DNA from 4 places in the Agrobacterium sp. NPDC058088 genome. Region 2 is predicted to be linked to each of the others. Evidence: predicted binding sites of a transcription regulator. Region 2 holds the regulator's gene; each other region holds the start of a gene.

Region 1 (3,389 bases), on a different contig from region 2:
GCGTCTTTCATGATCTTTTGAAGCGTATTCCCTGGGCGGCGTTTGAGCGGCTTGTGGATGAACACGGGGCTGACAAGCATGTCCGCCGGCTGTCGACCAAAAGCCAGTTCATCGCCCTCCTGTATGGGCAGTTGGCGGGTTCGGTGAGCCTGCGCGAGATCGTCTTTGGCCTTGAGAGCCACTCTGCACGGCTCTATCATGTCGGCGCAAAGCCGGTGTCGCGCTCGACGCTTGCCGATGCCAATCGTCTGCGTCCGAGCCCTGTCTTTGCCGGGCTGTTTGCGCAGATGGTGGCGATGGCGGGACGCGGCCTGCGCCGGGCGGTGGGCGAGGCAACCTACCTCATCGATGCGACAGGGGTTCGCCTCTCCGGTGCCGGATCGCAGTGGGCGCGGTTTTCCCATCAAGCCTGCGGCGTCAAGGTCCACATCGTCTACGATGCGGATGCCGAACAACCGATCTATGCGGCGGTCACGCCGGCCAATATCAACGACATCACGGCTGCCAAGGCCATGCCGATCGCATCAGGCGCAACCTATGTCTTTGATCTTGGCTATTATGATTTCGGCTGGTGGGCCAAGCTGGACAAAGCCGGATGCCGGATCGTCACCCGGTTCAAGTCGCACACGCCGCTGACGGTCACCCATGAGCAGGCGGTGGACGGCGACGGTGTCATCCTGTCCGACCGCATCGGCCTGTTGCCGGCCCGCCAGGCCAAAAGCCGCAAAAATCCGTTCAGCGATCCGGTCCGCGAGATCACCATCAGGACCGAGACGGGAAAGGTGTTGCGCATATTCTCCAGTGATCTCGATGCACCGGCTCACGAGATCGCCGATCTCTACAAGCGCCGTTGGGCGATCGAACTGTTCTTCCGCTGGGTCAAGCAGACGCTGAAGATCGGCCATTTCCTCGGCACGTCAGAAAATGCCGTGCGCATCCAGATCGCTGTCGCTCTGATCGCTTACCTGCTGCTGCGATTGGCGCAGGCTGACCAGAAGACCGTGCCAAGCCCACTCGCCTTCGCCAGGCTGGTACGCGCAAACCTCATGCACCGACGACGCACCGATCGGCTTCTCAACCCGCCACCAGACAAACCCACAAACCAAAACCAGATAGCCTTCCAATGGCCGCAAATTTAAACCGGACAGCAGTGGGCTTGTCCCGAGAATCTATCCACGTCGCGCGAAATCAATTGGTTGCAGATCCTTGGGACAAGCCCAAGGATGACGACAGAGAGCTGAACCATCCCGCCCTTAGGGATCGCCCTGCCTGTTGAACCGACCCCAATCAGGCCGCGTGCTTGCCAATCAGCCCCGGAATATTTACCGGCTCCATCTCGTCCGATGTCTGCTCGGCAACCACTTCGCTCGTCTGCATCCAGGTGATCAACTCGAAGCTGCCATCGGCGTTCTCGGCAATCGCCGTGCAGCTTTCCACCCAGTCGCCGGTGTTGATGTAACGGATGCCGTCCATGTCTTCCATCACGGCGTGGTGAATGTGACCACAGATCACCCCATCCACATTGTTGCGCCGGGCTTCATCCGCCACCACGCGCTGGAACTCGCCGATGAAGTTGACAGCGTGTTTGACCTGCAGCTTGGCCCAGGCCGAAAACGACCAGTAAGGCAGACCGATGCGGCGGCGCACGGCGGCAAGGGCGATGTTGATGGCGATCGCCGCATCATAGGCCCAGTCGCCCAGATAGGCGAGCAGGCGGGCATTGCGCACAACCACATCGAACTCGTCGCCATGGATGACCAGATATTTCTTGCCGTCGGCTGCCTCGTGGATCATCCGCTCGGCTACTTCGATGCCGCCAAAATGCATGCCGGGAAATTCCCGCAGGAATTCGTCGTGGTTTCCGGGAATATAGACGATGCGCGTTCCCTTGCGGGCCTTGCGCAGCAGCTTCTGCACCACGTCGTTGCAGCCCTGCGGCCAGTACCAGCTGCGGCGCAGCCGCCAGCCGTCGACGATGTCGCCGACCATGATGATCGTTTCGGCTTCGTGATGTCTGAGGAAGTCGAGCAGATAATCCGTCTTGGCCGCCTTGGAGCCGAGATGAACATCCGAAATGAAAAGCGTTCTGAACTGTCTGGTTTCGATTTGACCGGCCACGGATTTCATCCCCCTGTTCGGTTGCGTCCCTGCGGCTTTCTTACCTCTCAGAACCAGACTCGTGTTTCAGCAACATGACAGACGCCGGTTTTTATAGGGAATATGACGAAAGCTTTCACGAAAACGCGAATAAGCCATGGCCGCATTTGCATAAGGTGCGGTCAAATAACGGCTGTACCACGGGTAAGTTTGTTGTATTCAGGGGTCCGAAATAAAACCAGATACGACGGTGGAAGACATGACCTCTCACGATAAGAACAACACGCCCGCCAACACGGCAAAGGCCGACATCGAGGAACAGGCGCTCTTTTTCCACCGCTACCCACGCCCCGGCAAGCTGGAAATCCAGGCCACCAAGCCGCTCGGCAACCAGCGCGATCTGGCGCTCGCCTATTCGCCGGGTGTGGCCGCCCCCTGCCTCGCCATCCATGAAAATCCGGAAATGGCGGCAGATTACACCGCCCGCGCCAATCTCGTCGCCGTCATCTCCAACGGCACGGCCGTTCTCGGCCTCGGCAATATCGGCCCGCTCGCTTCCAAGCCCGTGATGGAAGGCAAGGCCGTCCTCTTCAAGAAATTCGCCGGCATCGACGTTTTCGACATCGAGATCGACGCGCCCGGCATCAATGACATGGTTTCCACCATCGCAGCGCTGGAACCCACCTTCGGCGGCATCAACCTTGAGGACATCAAGGCGCCGGAATGTTTCGAGGTGGAGCGTCAGCTGCGTGAGAAGATGAATATTCCCGTCTTCCACGACGACCAGCACGGCACCGCGATCATCGTCGCCGCCGCAGTCACCAACGCGCTGGAACTAGCTGGCAAGTCGCTGTCGAGCGTCAAGATCGTTGCGTCAGGCGCCGGTGCGGCAGCCCTTGCCTGCCTCAATCTGCTTGTCGCCATGGGCGCGAAGAAAGAAAATATCTGGGTCCACGACATTGAAGGCCTCGTTTATGACGGCCGTAATTCGCTGATGGACGAGTGGAAGGAAGTCTACGCCCAGAAGACCGACAAGCGCGTTCTGGCCGAATCGATCGACGGCGCGGATGTCTTCCTCGGCCTTTCCGCAGCCGGTGTGCTGAAGCCGGAACTGCTGGAGCGCATGGCGGAAAACCCGCTGATCCTGGCGCTTGCCAACCCCAATCCGGAAATCATGCCGGAGGCGGCCCGTGCGGCCCGCCCGGATGCGATGATCTGCACCGGCCGCTCGGACTTCCCGAACCAGGTCAACAACGTGCTGTGCTTCCCCTATATCTTCCGCGGGGCGCTGG
Region 2 (3,389 bases):
AGATATCGCTCGCCGCTTTCCGTGAACAGCCAGACGCCCTCGCCTCGCTCAAAGCGCAGGGGGGCTCTTGAAAACGTATCGAACAATGGCGCGGCGGCTTCGGCCATGGCTGTATCACTCCTTGCGCAAATGCGCTGTCAGACGGTTGTCAATAGGCTAGTGAGGTTATCCCTCGCCTGAAAATCAAAAATGCCGCCTCGCGGCGGCACGGGCACTATTGTCACTTCGCCTGCCGATGTCAACAAAAGTCCGTATTTCCTAGGCTTATCAAGCCCTAGTAGGTGGCGGCTCGGCAGACCCCAGGTGTTGCCTTTCTGACTCTACTCGCCAGCAAGTTGGGGAAAACCGGAAAATCGATTCGAGATGATTCCCGTGACTCTTGCCACGGAGTCTGCGTGGCACTAGGTTAATCGCTAATTACTAGACTGCATTGCGGCGGAACTAGTCACCAAAAATCAGGCAGAAACCACACTCGCGGCACATCCCGCGAGACGGAGAGGGATTCTGCCGAAAATACACGCGAAAAGCGGAGAAGCGGCATGAACTGGACAGACGAACGGGTCGAGAAACTCAAGAAATTGTGGTCCGAAGGGCTTAGCGCCAGCCAGATAGCAGCACAGCTGGGCGGTGTCAGCCGCAATGCCGTCATCGGCAAGGTCCACCGTCTTAACCTGCCGGGACGCGTCAAGGCTGGCGGTCCGGTCACTTCGGCGCGTTCCGCTCCCAAGCGTGCCGCGGCCCCCGCTCCACGCGCGACGAATTTCGTGGGCCGCGTCGGCACCGCGCCTGCTCGGGTTCTGACGCGTTCTAACGCAGCAACGGCTCTTCAGGAAGATATCGGCATCGAGACTGCGGAAGTCCTCGATTACGTTCCGTCCAGAAACGTTGTCACCCCGATTTCCCGTCGCCTGACGCTGACGGAACTCACCGAGCGCACCTGCAAGTGGCCGGTTGGCGATCCCTTGAAAGACGATTTCCATTTCTGCGGTTGTGAAGCGCTGGAATCTTCGCCCTATTGCAAGTTCCATGCGAAGCTCGCCTACCAGCCGGTCAGCGAGCGCCGTAAGGCTTGAGTGTTGCGGCACGCATTTGACACTCAAAAACTACGGGCCTTCGGGCCCGTTTTTTTGTGACACGTACGACGCTTCCCGGACGGCTATAGCAGAACACCAAGGCCTATTCATCGTCGTCGGGTTTCGCCCTTCAATCCGGATTTCGGTGGGCTCTCAACCGCTCGTCAAGCAGATGAAAGTATCGTGCTTGCGGAAGGTTCAAAATGAAAAAGCCCGACACCATCCCGGTTTCGGGCCTTTTCATTTTGGCGGAACGTCATGCTGAGGGGAACCGTCAGTTCGGTTCCGATCAGGCTTCCATCGAATATCCGGCACCGCGCACGGTGCGGATGACGTCCTGCATATGGGAAAAATTGAGCGCCTTACGCAGGCGTCCGACATGCACGTCGACGGTACGCTCATCGACGTAGATATCATGGCCCCAGACGCCATCCAGCAACTGCGAGCGGGAGAACACCCGGCCCGGAGAAGTCATCAGGAACTCCAGCAGGCGGAATTCCGTCGGGCCGAGACGCACTTCGCGGCTTTTGCGGTGAACGCGATGGGTCTCGCGATCCAGTTCTATATCGCCACATTTCAGCACCGAAGACAGAACCTCGGGGCGCGCCCGGCGCAGCATGGCCTTGACGCGGGCCATGAGTTCCGGCGTCGAGAACGGCTTGACGACATAATCGTCGGCGCCGGTGGCAAGGCCACGAACGCGCTCGCTCTCTTCGCCACGCGCCGTCAGCATGATGATGGGCAGACGTTCGGTTTCCGGCCGCATTCGGAGCCGCCGGCACAACTCGATGCCGGAAACGCCAGGCAGCATCCAGTCCAGGATGAGAAGATCCGGAATACGCTCCTGCAGCCTGATTTCCGCCTCATCGCCACGGGGTATCGTGTCGACGTCGTATCCCTCAGCCTCGAGATTGTAACGAAGCAGGACGCTCAGAGCTTCCTCATCTTCCACAACTGCAATCTTGGGCACCATATACTAACTCCGCAAGCCGCTGCTTGTCTGTTACTCGGTAACCGAACCGAGCGTGTTGGAACTGTCGTCCTTCGGACGTTCGCCTTCCGGCTGGCTGCCGGTGGTCATGTAATAGATCGTCTCGGCGATATTGGTGGCGTGGTCGCCGATACGCTCGATGTTCTTGGCGCAGAACAGAAGATGCGTGCAGGTGGTGATGTTGCGCGGATCTTCCATCATGTAGGTCAGAAGCTCACGGAAGAGCGACGTATACATGGCGTCGATTTCCTCGTCGCGCTCGCGGATGGCATTGGCCTTCTCCGCCGAACGTGTCGAATAGACGTCGAGGACTTCCTTGAGCTGTACCAGCGCCAACTCCGACAGGTGCTCTATGCCGCGGGCGAGCTTGCGCGGCACGCCCGTTCCGGCAACCGCGATGACACGCTTGGCAGTGTTCTTACCGAGGTCGCCAACACGTTCGAGGTCCGCTGCAATACGCAGCGTGCCGATGATCTCGCGAAGGTCTGCCGCCATCGGCTGGCGCCTGGCGATGGTGACGATGGCCTTGTCGCCGATCTCGCGCTCGGAATGGTCGAGGATCGCGTCGTCGGAAATGACCTTCTGGGCGAGTGCGGCGTCGGAGTTGACGAGCGCACGCACGGCGTCGGCACACATCTGTTCCGCGAGACCGCCCATTTCGGCGATACGACGCGTGAGGAATTTCAGTTCGTCGTCATAGGCCGACAGAATATGCGAATGGGTCGTTGTCTGTGTCATGGTCTAGTCCTCCGGCTTGGCCTGCATGCACGTACCCCGAAGCGGGCACGGCAGAGGCACCAGTCTTGTTCGGTTTCGATAAAACGCCGGCCGGGATCAGCCGAAGCGGCCCATGATGTAGTCCTGCGTGCGCTGGTCGTCCGGATTGGTGAACATCTTGTCGGTTTCGTTTTCTTCGACAAGGTGACCAAGGTGGAACATAGCCGTGCGCTGGGAAACACGCGCCGCCTGCTGCATGGAGTGCGTGACGATAACGATCGTGTAGTTGGTACGCAGCTCGTGGATCAGTTCCTCGACCTTTGCAGTCGCGATCGGGTCGAGCGCCGAGCAGGGCTCGTCCATCAGAATAACTTCCGGGCTGACGGCAACGGCGCGGGCAATGCACAAGCGCTGCTGCTGGCCACCGGAAAGACCCGTGCCGGATTCCTGCAGGCGGTCCTTCACCTCGTTCCAGAGACCGGCCTTCTGCAGGCTGTGCTCGACGATCTGATCCATATCCGCCTTGTTGCGGGCGAGACCGTGGATGCGCGGACCGTAGGAAATGTTTTCATAGATCGACTTCGGGAAGGGGTTCGGCTTCTGGAACA
Region 3 (3,389 bases), on a different contig from region 2:
AATAACGGAAATCTCCCGCTCGAAGGCGACAAAGCTTTCGAGGATTAGTGGCACGCCGCCGAGCGCCGCAAAGGCGCCTGCGAGGTCTTCGCCACCCCGGAAGAGACGCTGGCCCTTGCCGTCATAACCCATGCGACGGGTTTTCAGCACACCTTTGCCGCCGAAGGCGGCCAACGCGGCTTCCAGCCCTTCCTGGCTGTCCACGGCGCGGAAATCGGCAGTTGGAATACCGCAATCGTTGAGAAAGCGCTTTTCCGTCAAGCGATCCTGCGATGCGCTTAGCGCCTGTGCGGGCGGGTAGACGGGCACGGAGACGCTAAGTTTTTCGGCCGCCGCGACAGGCACGTTTTCGAATTCGTAGGTCACGACATCACAGCGGCTTGCGAGTTCCGCAAGCGCCTTTTCGTCATCGTAAGCCGCAACGATCTGGTCATTGCAGGCTTGCGCCGCCGGACAATCGGCCTGCGGCTCCAGCACGATGGTACGGTGGTTGAGACGGGCGGCGGCCATCGCCAGCATGCGCCCGAGCTGCCCGCCACCGATGATGCCGATGGTCAGGTTGGTCGTCTTTGCCATCACTTTTTTCGTCACTGGGCGCTGTCCATGGGATATTCCGCGACGGCAGCCGACTGGCGCGCGCGCCAGGCATCCAGCCGGTCGGCCAGATCCTCATCGCTGAGCGCGAGGACGGCAGCGGCCAGAAGAGCGGCGTTGATGGCGCCAGCCTTGCCGATGGCGAGCGTGCCGACGGGAATGCCGGCGGGCATCTGCACGATGGAATAGAGACTGTCCTGACCGGACATGGTCTTGGACTGAACCGGAACGCCAAAGACAGGAAGCGGCGTCATTGAGGCTGTCATGCCTGGCAGGTGGGCAGCACCGCCCGCACCGGCGATGATGACCTTGAAGCCTTCGTCCTTCGCGCCATTGGCGAAGTCATAAAGCCGGTCCGGGGTGCGGTGGGCGGAAATGATACGGGCTTCGTATTCGATATCGAGCGCATCCAGCGTATCGGCGGCGTTCTTCATGGTCTCCCAGTCGGACTGGCTGCCCATGATGATGGCGACGGGGGGCGTTTCTGCTGTCACGTAATCTCTCCGGCTCAGGCGATGATATCGGGAATGACCTGGTCTTCAAGCTGGGTCATCTTGTCCTTGACGGCCAGCTTCTTCTTTTTCATGCGCTGTATTCTCAGCGCATCACAGCTGGTCTGGATCATCGCGTTGATCGCCGCGTCATAATCCTCATGCTCCTGGCGCAGCCGCGCCAGCGTGAGCCTGATGTCCGCCTGGTCCTGATCGGGCATCTCGTCATCCCCATTTTATGCCAGCCGGATCGGCTCCGGCGCGTATCTGATCGTTCACGAGCCTCTATCATCAAATCGCGGTAACGGGAAGTTATCCCTTGCGACCAAATTGCCCACTTATTGCCTTCATTTCGCCTTCGACAAGCGGCGCGATCCGTGTCACATTGCCGTCGTAAACCTGAAACTCCAGCGATGGAGAGCTGGAGGTAGGTTCAAAAAGGAAGGACGTGCCGCATGACCATTCAGGCTCATATTGCATCGCTCGAAAAGAAACACGGTGCTCTGGAGGAGGAGCTCGAAAGTATTCTTGCTTCCCCGTCGTCTGACGATAGAGAGATCGCGGACCTTAAACGTCGAAAACTGCGCCTGAAGGATGAACTACAGAGGCTCAAGGCCTCCACAAGACATTAATTCATGCCGGATCACCGGCCCTCGATGAATGAAGGGTCGGTGGTCTGAGCCTTTAAGCTCTGGCAGCGAAAACCTGTTGCCAGAGCTTTTTATTGCCCGGTTTTAGAATGGCAGCCCGTCCCAAAGCAGTTTCAGCGCCGCTATCAGCGCCATCGCATACATCAGCGGATAAAACACAGCGGGTTTCAGATATTTCACCACCCTGGCGCCAGCAAGTGTCGCCAGCATCGCCACTGGCAGCAAGCTCGCCGATGTTTTGAGGTTGGTGGCGTCCAGCGCGCCGAGCGCAAAATAAGGAATGAGCTTGATCGCATTCATGATGGCGAAGAAGCGCACGCTCATGCCGGTATAGGTCTTCGGATCGAGCTTCAGCGGCAGAACATAAATCTGGAAAGGCGGGCCGCCCGCGTGGGCGACGAAGCTTGCATAACCCGAGAGGCTGGACCAGAGCGTGGCGGCAGCCGGTCTTTGCGGTTTGGCCGGGATCTCCTGGCCATTGCGGCTTTTGTAGCTCTCATAGAAGTAGCGCAGCACGAACAGGATCGTGACCGAGGCGACGACAAGACGCATGGCATCAGCGGAGATGAGACTTGAGGTGGCCCAGCCGAGCGCGATGCCCGCGATGGCGCCGGGCAGCATGATGAGCAGCGTTTCCCGATGATTGTGATGCCGCCAAGCCCAGAGCGCCACAAGATCCATAACGATCAGGATCGGCAGGAAGATCGCTGCCGCCTGCACGGGTGAAACGGCAAGCGCCATCAGCGGCACACCCATCAGCGCCAGCGCGCCGCCAAGCCCCCCCTTCGAAAGGCCAACAAGCACGACTGCGGGAATGGCGACGAGATAAAAATGAAAATCGGTCAGCATGGATGTATGGTTGATCCTTTCGCCGGTCCGGTTTATCGGATTTGTCATATGAAAACGAGTGCAGATCGCGTCATAAGCGTTCTCTGCCTGAAATGGACGAAACGATGAGCATTGTTGAAGACCGTTGCCGCCTTGTCCTGATCGTTCCGCAAGCGGACGATGCGCAAAAGCAGGCGACAGAGGTGGAAGAAGCATTGCGGGGCGGCGATGTCGCTTCGGTCATCATTCCACAATACGGCCTGGATGACGCCGCCTTTCAAAAACGCGCGGAACTGATTGTACCCGTCGTCCAGAAGGCGGGGGCGGCAGCGCTTGTCGCCGGTGACAGCCGGGTCGCCGGTCGGGTAAAGGCGGATGGTCTGCATGTGGTGGGTAATGCAGAGGCGCTTGCCGAGGCGGTGGAAAAATTCACGCCGAAGCTGATTGTTGGCGGCGGCAATGCGGACGACCGCCACAAGGCGCTGGAGCAGGGTGAGTGTAATCCGGACTATGTGTTCTTTGGAAAGCTGGAAGGCGATATCAAGCCGGAGGCGCATCCCAAAAATCTGGCGCTTGGCGAGTGGTGGGCATCGATGATCGAAATTCCGGCCATCGTCATGGGCGGCACGGATCCGTCTTCGGTGATTGCCGTGGCCGAAACCGGTGTGGAGTTCGTGGCAATGCGCAGCGGCGTTTTCGACAATGCATCCGGCGCTGCCCAGGCGGTTTCTGAAATCAACGCTTTGCTTGACGAAAAAGCGCCACGGTTTGGCGGTTGATACAGGCGATGTTCATGCGCTCGGTTCCTCTCTGTTTTTCCGTTTCG
Region 4 (3,389 bases), 670 kb from region 2:
AGCGGCGACGATCGCCCGCAAGCACGTCAAGAATTTCTCCAAGCTTCTCGCAGCGGGAGAGGGGCGTACCTTCTATGCTGTCGGCGGCACCTGGCGAAACATTGCCAAGCTGCACATGGAAATCACGGGTTATCCGCTGCATATGATGCAGGGTTATGAATTGCCGCTGGAGGAAATGCTGAATTTTCTCGAGGAGGTCATCGTTTCGCGGGATAGCAAGGACCCGGCCTGGCAGGCTGTGTCCAAGAACCGCCGTTCGCTCCTGCCGTTTGGCGCCATCGCCATGCGCGAGGTTCTGAAAATGATGAAGCCGGCAAAGATCGCCTTCTCGGCGCAGGGCGTGCGCGAAGGTTATCTTTATTCGCTGCTTTCGGAAGCGGAACAGGAATCCGATCCGCTGCTGGTCGCGGCCGATGAGCTTGCCATTCTGCGCGCCCGCTCGCCGGAACATGCACGCGAACTGGCTGACTGGAGCGGCCGCACCTTCCCGGTCTTCGGCATCGACGAGACCGAAGAGGAAAGCCGGTACCGGCAGGCGGCCTGCCTCTTGGCTGATATCAGCTGGCGGGCCCATCCGGATTATCGCGGGCTTCAGGCGCTCAACATCATCGCCCATTCGTCCTTCGTGGCGATCACCCATCCCGGCCGCGCCTATATTGCTTTGGCCAATTATTATCGCTTTGAAGGTCTGAACGATAACGGCACGACGGAGCCGCTCGCGGCCATGGCGGGCGAACGCCTTCAGGAACTTGGCAAATTGCTCGGCGGTCTGTTGCGTGTCGTCTATCTGTTCTCGGCGTCGATGCCGGGCGTCGTTGATCACCTCAAATTCCGCAAGTCCGACAGTCCGGATATCGATCTGGAATTTGTAGTGCCGCATGATTATTGCGATTTCGCCGGCGAGCGGCTGGACGGGCGTTTGCAGCAGCTGGCGAAGCTGACCGGCAAGCGGCTGGCGTTCGTGTTCGAATAAGCCGGGGGAGAAGTCCGCTTCCGGCGCAGGTTAGGCCCAGCGCTCGCAAAAGGCTTCGATATCGTTCGACTGGAAGTCCGCAAGCCGCGCCATGATCGTCTCGAAGGGCCAGTCCCACCAGGCGATCGCGGCAAGCTTCTCCGCGATGGATCGTGAAAAGCGCTCGCGGATAATTTTTGCTGGTACACCGCCGACGATGGTGTAGGGCGGCACGTCCTTGGTGACGACGGCACCGGCCGCAAGCACCGCGCCGTCTCCAACTGTTACGCCCGGCAAGACGATAACCCCGTGGCCGATCCAGACGTCGTGGCCGATGATGGCGCGATCCTGCTTTCGCTGGTCGAAAAAGCCGTCGTCACGCACCGCATCGGCGGAGTAATATTCCGGGCAACAGCTGAAGCGATGCATGGATGGCCGGTTCATCGGATGGTTCGGGGCGCCTATCCTGACCTCCGCGGCGATTGCGCAGAACTTTCCGATTATCGCATCCCCCACCATGCATCGCTGACCGAGATAGGAGTAATTCCCGAGTTCGACATTGTGCAGCGAGGTGTCAGCCAGAATTTCGCAGCATCTGCCGATATTCGAATCTCTTACGCTCGCCGTCGCGTGAATGACGGTCTCTGCGAGCTTCGGGCGTTTGATCTGTGCGGTGGGGTCCATTCCAGTCTCCGGATTTTGCGCCTGCTTAACCGGGAATGATGAAGGGCCTGTGACGCGGAATAGCGAAGCAGTGCGGTCGTGATCGGTAGCTCCTTACAAAGGAGGATCATACCTATTGCTTCGCGCAACACCCTCGCTTCGCGGATTGGTATCACCTATTGGTGACTTTGGCCCCAATGTCGTTTTTCTTCCAGTAGTGCTCGGTTATGTTCTGCGCGTTCCGAATGATGTGGCCGGCGATGTCGGGGTCTCCGCCCTCGAATGTTTCCGGGTCGGCACCGCATAAGAGCAGAAAGAGCTGCTGATGAGCGACAGCGGCAAAATAGTCGCGGGGCGGGGGCTGCACGTCTGAATCGGCGGCCTGTAATGCCTCGGAAACCTCTTTGCTGGCGCGCTCAAGCGCTGCTTGAATCGTGGCCATCATCGCCGCTTCCTTGCGCTGCAATATGTCCTGAATTTGCCGCTCAGCCGGTGTCAGAACCGGGCAACTCTCACTCATCGAATATCTCTCCTATCGGCACAACCATGTCGCTAAGCGATATTATCGCATGGATTGTGTCCGCTTTACGGGAAAGATTGAGATCGTGGTCCTGAAACATGGCGCGATGGCTCGCCACCATGTCCGGCCACGTGGATCGAAACGGCAATGGCGCAGACCTGCATCGCAACCGGTTCAGCCGTGCCCCAGTGCCTTCCGGATGCAGGCGCTGAGATAGGCATATTGCAGCGGCGTTATCGTCGCCATGGCTTCCGTGCGGCTGGCGAGCCGGTCCTGATAACCGATTGGAATATCGAATTGAGAGAAGGTGAAGTCCCAGCGAATGCCTTCGACGATATTGTAGAAATGCTCCGCACCGCTGACAGCGGTCTTGGCAAGCTCGCCGCCGAAGATATCCTGAACCACCAGCGCGGTGACGCTGCCTTGCCCTTTTGCGGGGTTGTCGCGTGACCAAAGGTTGCTGGTCTCACCCGACCAGCTTTTCTTCAGGGCGTAATAAAGTCTCTCTGCATGATCCTGCATCAAACGTCTTCTTTTCCGCAAGCATGTTTCCGTTGAAGTATGGCGAATCGGAACGGAGCGCCATGCAGATACTGGTCTGCCGGGCGCTCCGTCGGGTCACTCGCCGCTGCCAAAGCGATTGGCGGCAGCGTGGGTCTTATTTCGCGTCGAGCAGATCCTTGACCTCAAGCAGGACGAATTCGTTATCGTCAGCCTTGTCGAGCGCGCGGCCGGCCGAGAAGGGCAGGTTGTTGTCATTGCCGACGATGATATGCGTGGCATCGACACGGTCGACATTCTCTATGGTGACGAAAGGCATGTCATAATAACCGTTGCCGCCGCCCTGACGCTTCTTGTTGTCAGGGTCGGAGATTTTTAAGAGATCGATATAGCCGATCTTGCGCGCGGCCTTGCCGACATTGGCGTCATTAAATTCGATCTTGTAGATGCGCTTCACCTTGGAAGGCACGGCAAAGCAGTTCGCTTCCGGCTTCTTCGGGTCGGCGCAGGCCTTGTCGGCGGTGCCGGCGCCGTTGTCGCGTTCGATGACGAGAGCGGTCGCGTCATCAAGCATGTTGAAATCGCCGATGGCTTCGCCACCCTGCGCCAGCGGATAAAGCCAGGTGCGGCCGGTCCATTCCTTCTTGGCGATGTCGAGTTCGATGATGCGCAGCGCGGTTGCGCCGTCCTCGGTCTTCTCCACCTGGCCGTCGGCCATGTAAAGCGGGCCCTCCAGAAGGCCGTAGAGCTTGG

What was found. The regulator PhoB, encoded in region 2, activates phosphate uptake and scavenging genes when phosphate is short. The targets are predictions, from matches to a motif close to TGTCATNNANCTGTCAT.
Region 1: a site for PhoB is predicted at 2,182-2,198, ahead of ACFVTJ_RS04555 (UDP-2,3-diacylglucosamine diphosphatase). Genes of this name have one in related genera too.
Region 3: a site for PhoB is predicted at 1,464-1,480, ahead of ACFVTJ_RS13955 (YdcH family protein). Genes of this name have one in related genera too.
Region 4: a site for PhoB is predicted at 1,675-1,691, ahead of ACFVTJ_RS08680 (DapH/DapD/GlmU-related protein). Genes of this name have one in related genera too.

What each region holds. Positions count from the first base shown of each region.
Region 1 is NZ_JBHVSU010000001.1:908,088-911,476, reverse strand. Features, by position in the region: gene ACFVTJ_RS04560 (IS4 family transposase) at 1-1,139, shown strand, start outside; gene ACFVTJ_RS04555 (UDP-2,3-diacylglucosamine diphosphatase) at 1,288-2,127, opposite strand; gene ACFVTJ_RS04550 (NADP-dependent malic enzyme) at 2,357-3,389, shown strand, end outside.
Region 2 is NZ_JBHVSU010000002.1:10,395-13,783, reverse strand. Features, by position in the region: gene ACFVTJ_RS05350 (aspartate aminotransferase family protein) at 1-107, opposite strand, end outside; gene ACFVTJ_RS05345 (GcrA family cell cycle regulator) at 540-1,073, shown strand; gene phoB (phosphate regulon transcriptional regulator PhoB) at 1,363-2,046, opposite strand; gene phoU (phosphate signaling complex protein PhoU) at 2,077-2,802, opposite strand; gene pstB (phosphate ABC transporter ATP-binding protein PstB) at 2,899-3,389, opposite strand, start outside.
Region 3 is NZ_JBHVSU010000004.1:173,204-176,592, forward strand. Features, by position in the region: gene ACFVTJ_RS13940 (5-(carboxyamino)imidazole ribonucleotide synthase) at 1-576, opposite strand, end outside; gene purE (5-(carboxyamino)imidazole ribonucleotide mutase) at 588-1,055, opposite strand; gene ACFVTJ_RS13950 (YdcH family protein) at 1,103-1,306, opposite strand; gene ACFVTJ_RS13955 (YdcH family protein) at 1,541-1,717, shown strand; gene ACFVTJ_RS13960 (sulfite exporter TauE/SafE family protein) at 1,820-2,584, opposite strand; gene ACFVTJ_RS13965 (thiamine phosphate synthase) at 2,689-3,342, shown strand; gene ACFVTJ_RS13970 (tetratricopeptide repeat protein) at 3,351-3,389, shown strand, end outside.
Region 4 is NZ_JBHVSU010000002.1:683,363-686,751, forward strand. Features, by position in the region: gene ppx (exopolyphosphatase) at 1-973, shown strand, start outside; gene ACFVTJ_RS08680 (DapH/DapD/GlmU-related protein) at 1,004-1,636, opposite strand; gene ACFVTJ_RS08685 (hypothetical protein) at 1,788-2,135, opposite strand; gene ACFVTJ_RS08690 (hypothetical protein) at 2,310-2,657, opposite strand; gene ACFVTJ_RS08695 (esterase-like activity of phytase family protein) at 2,794-3,389, opposite strand, start outside.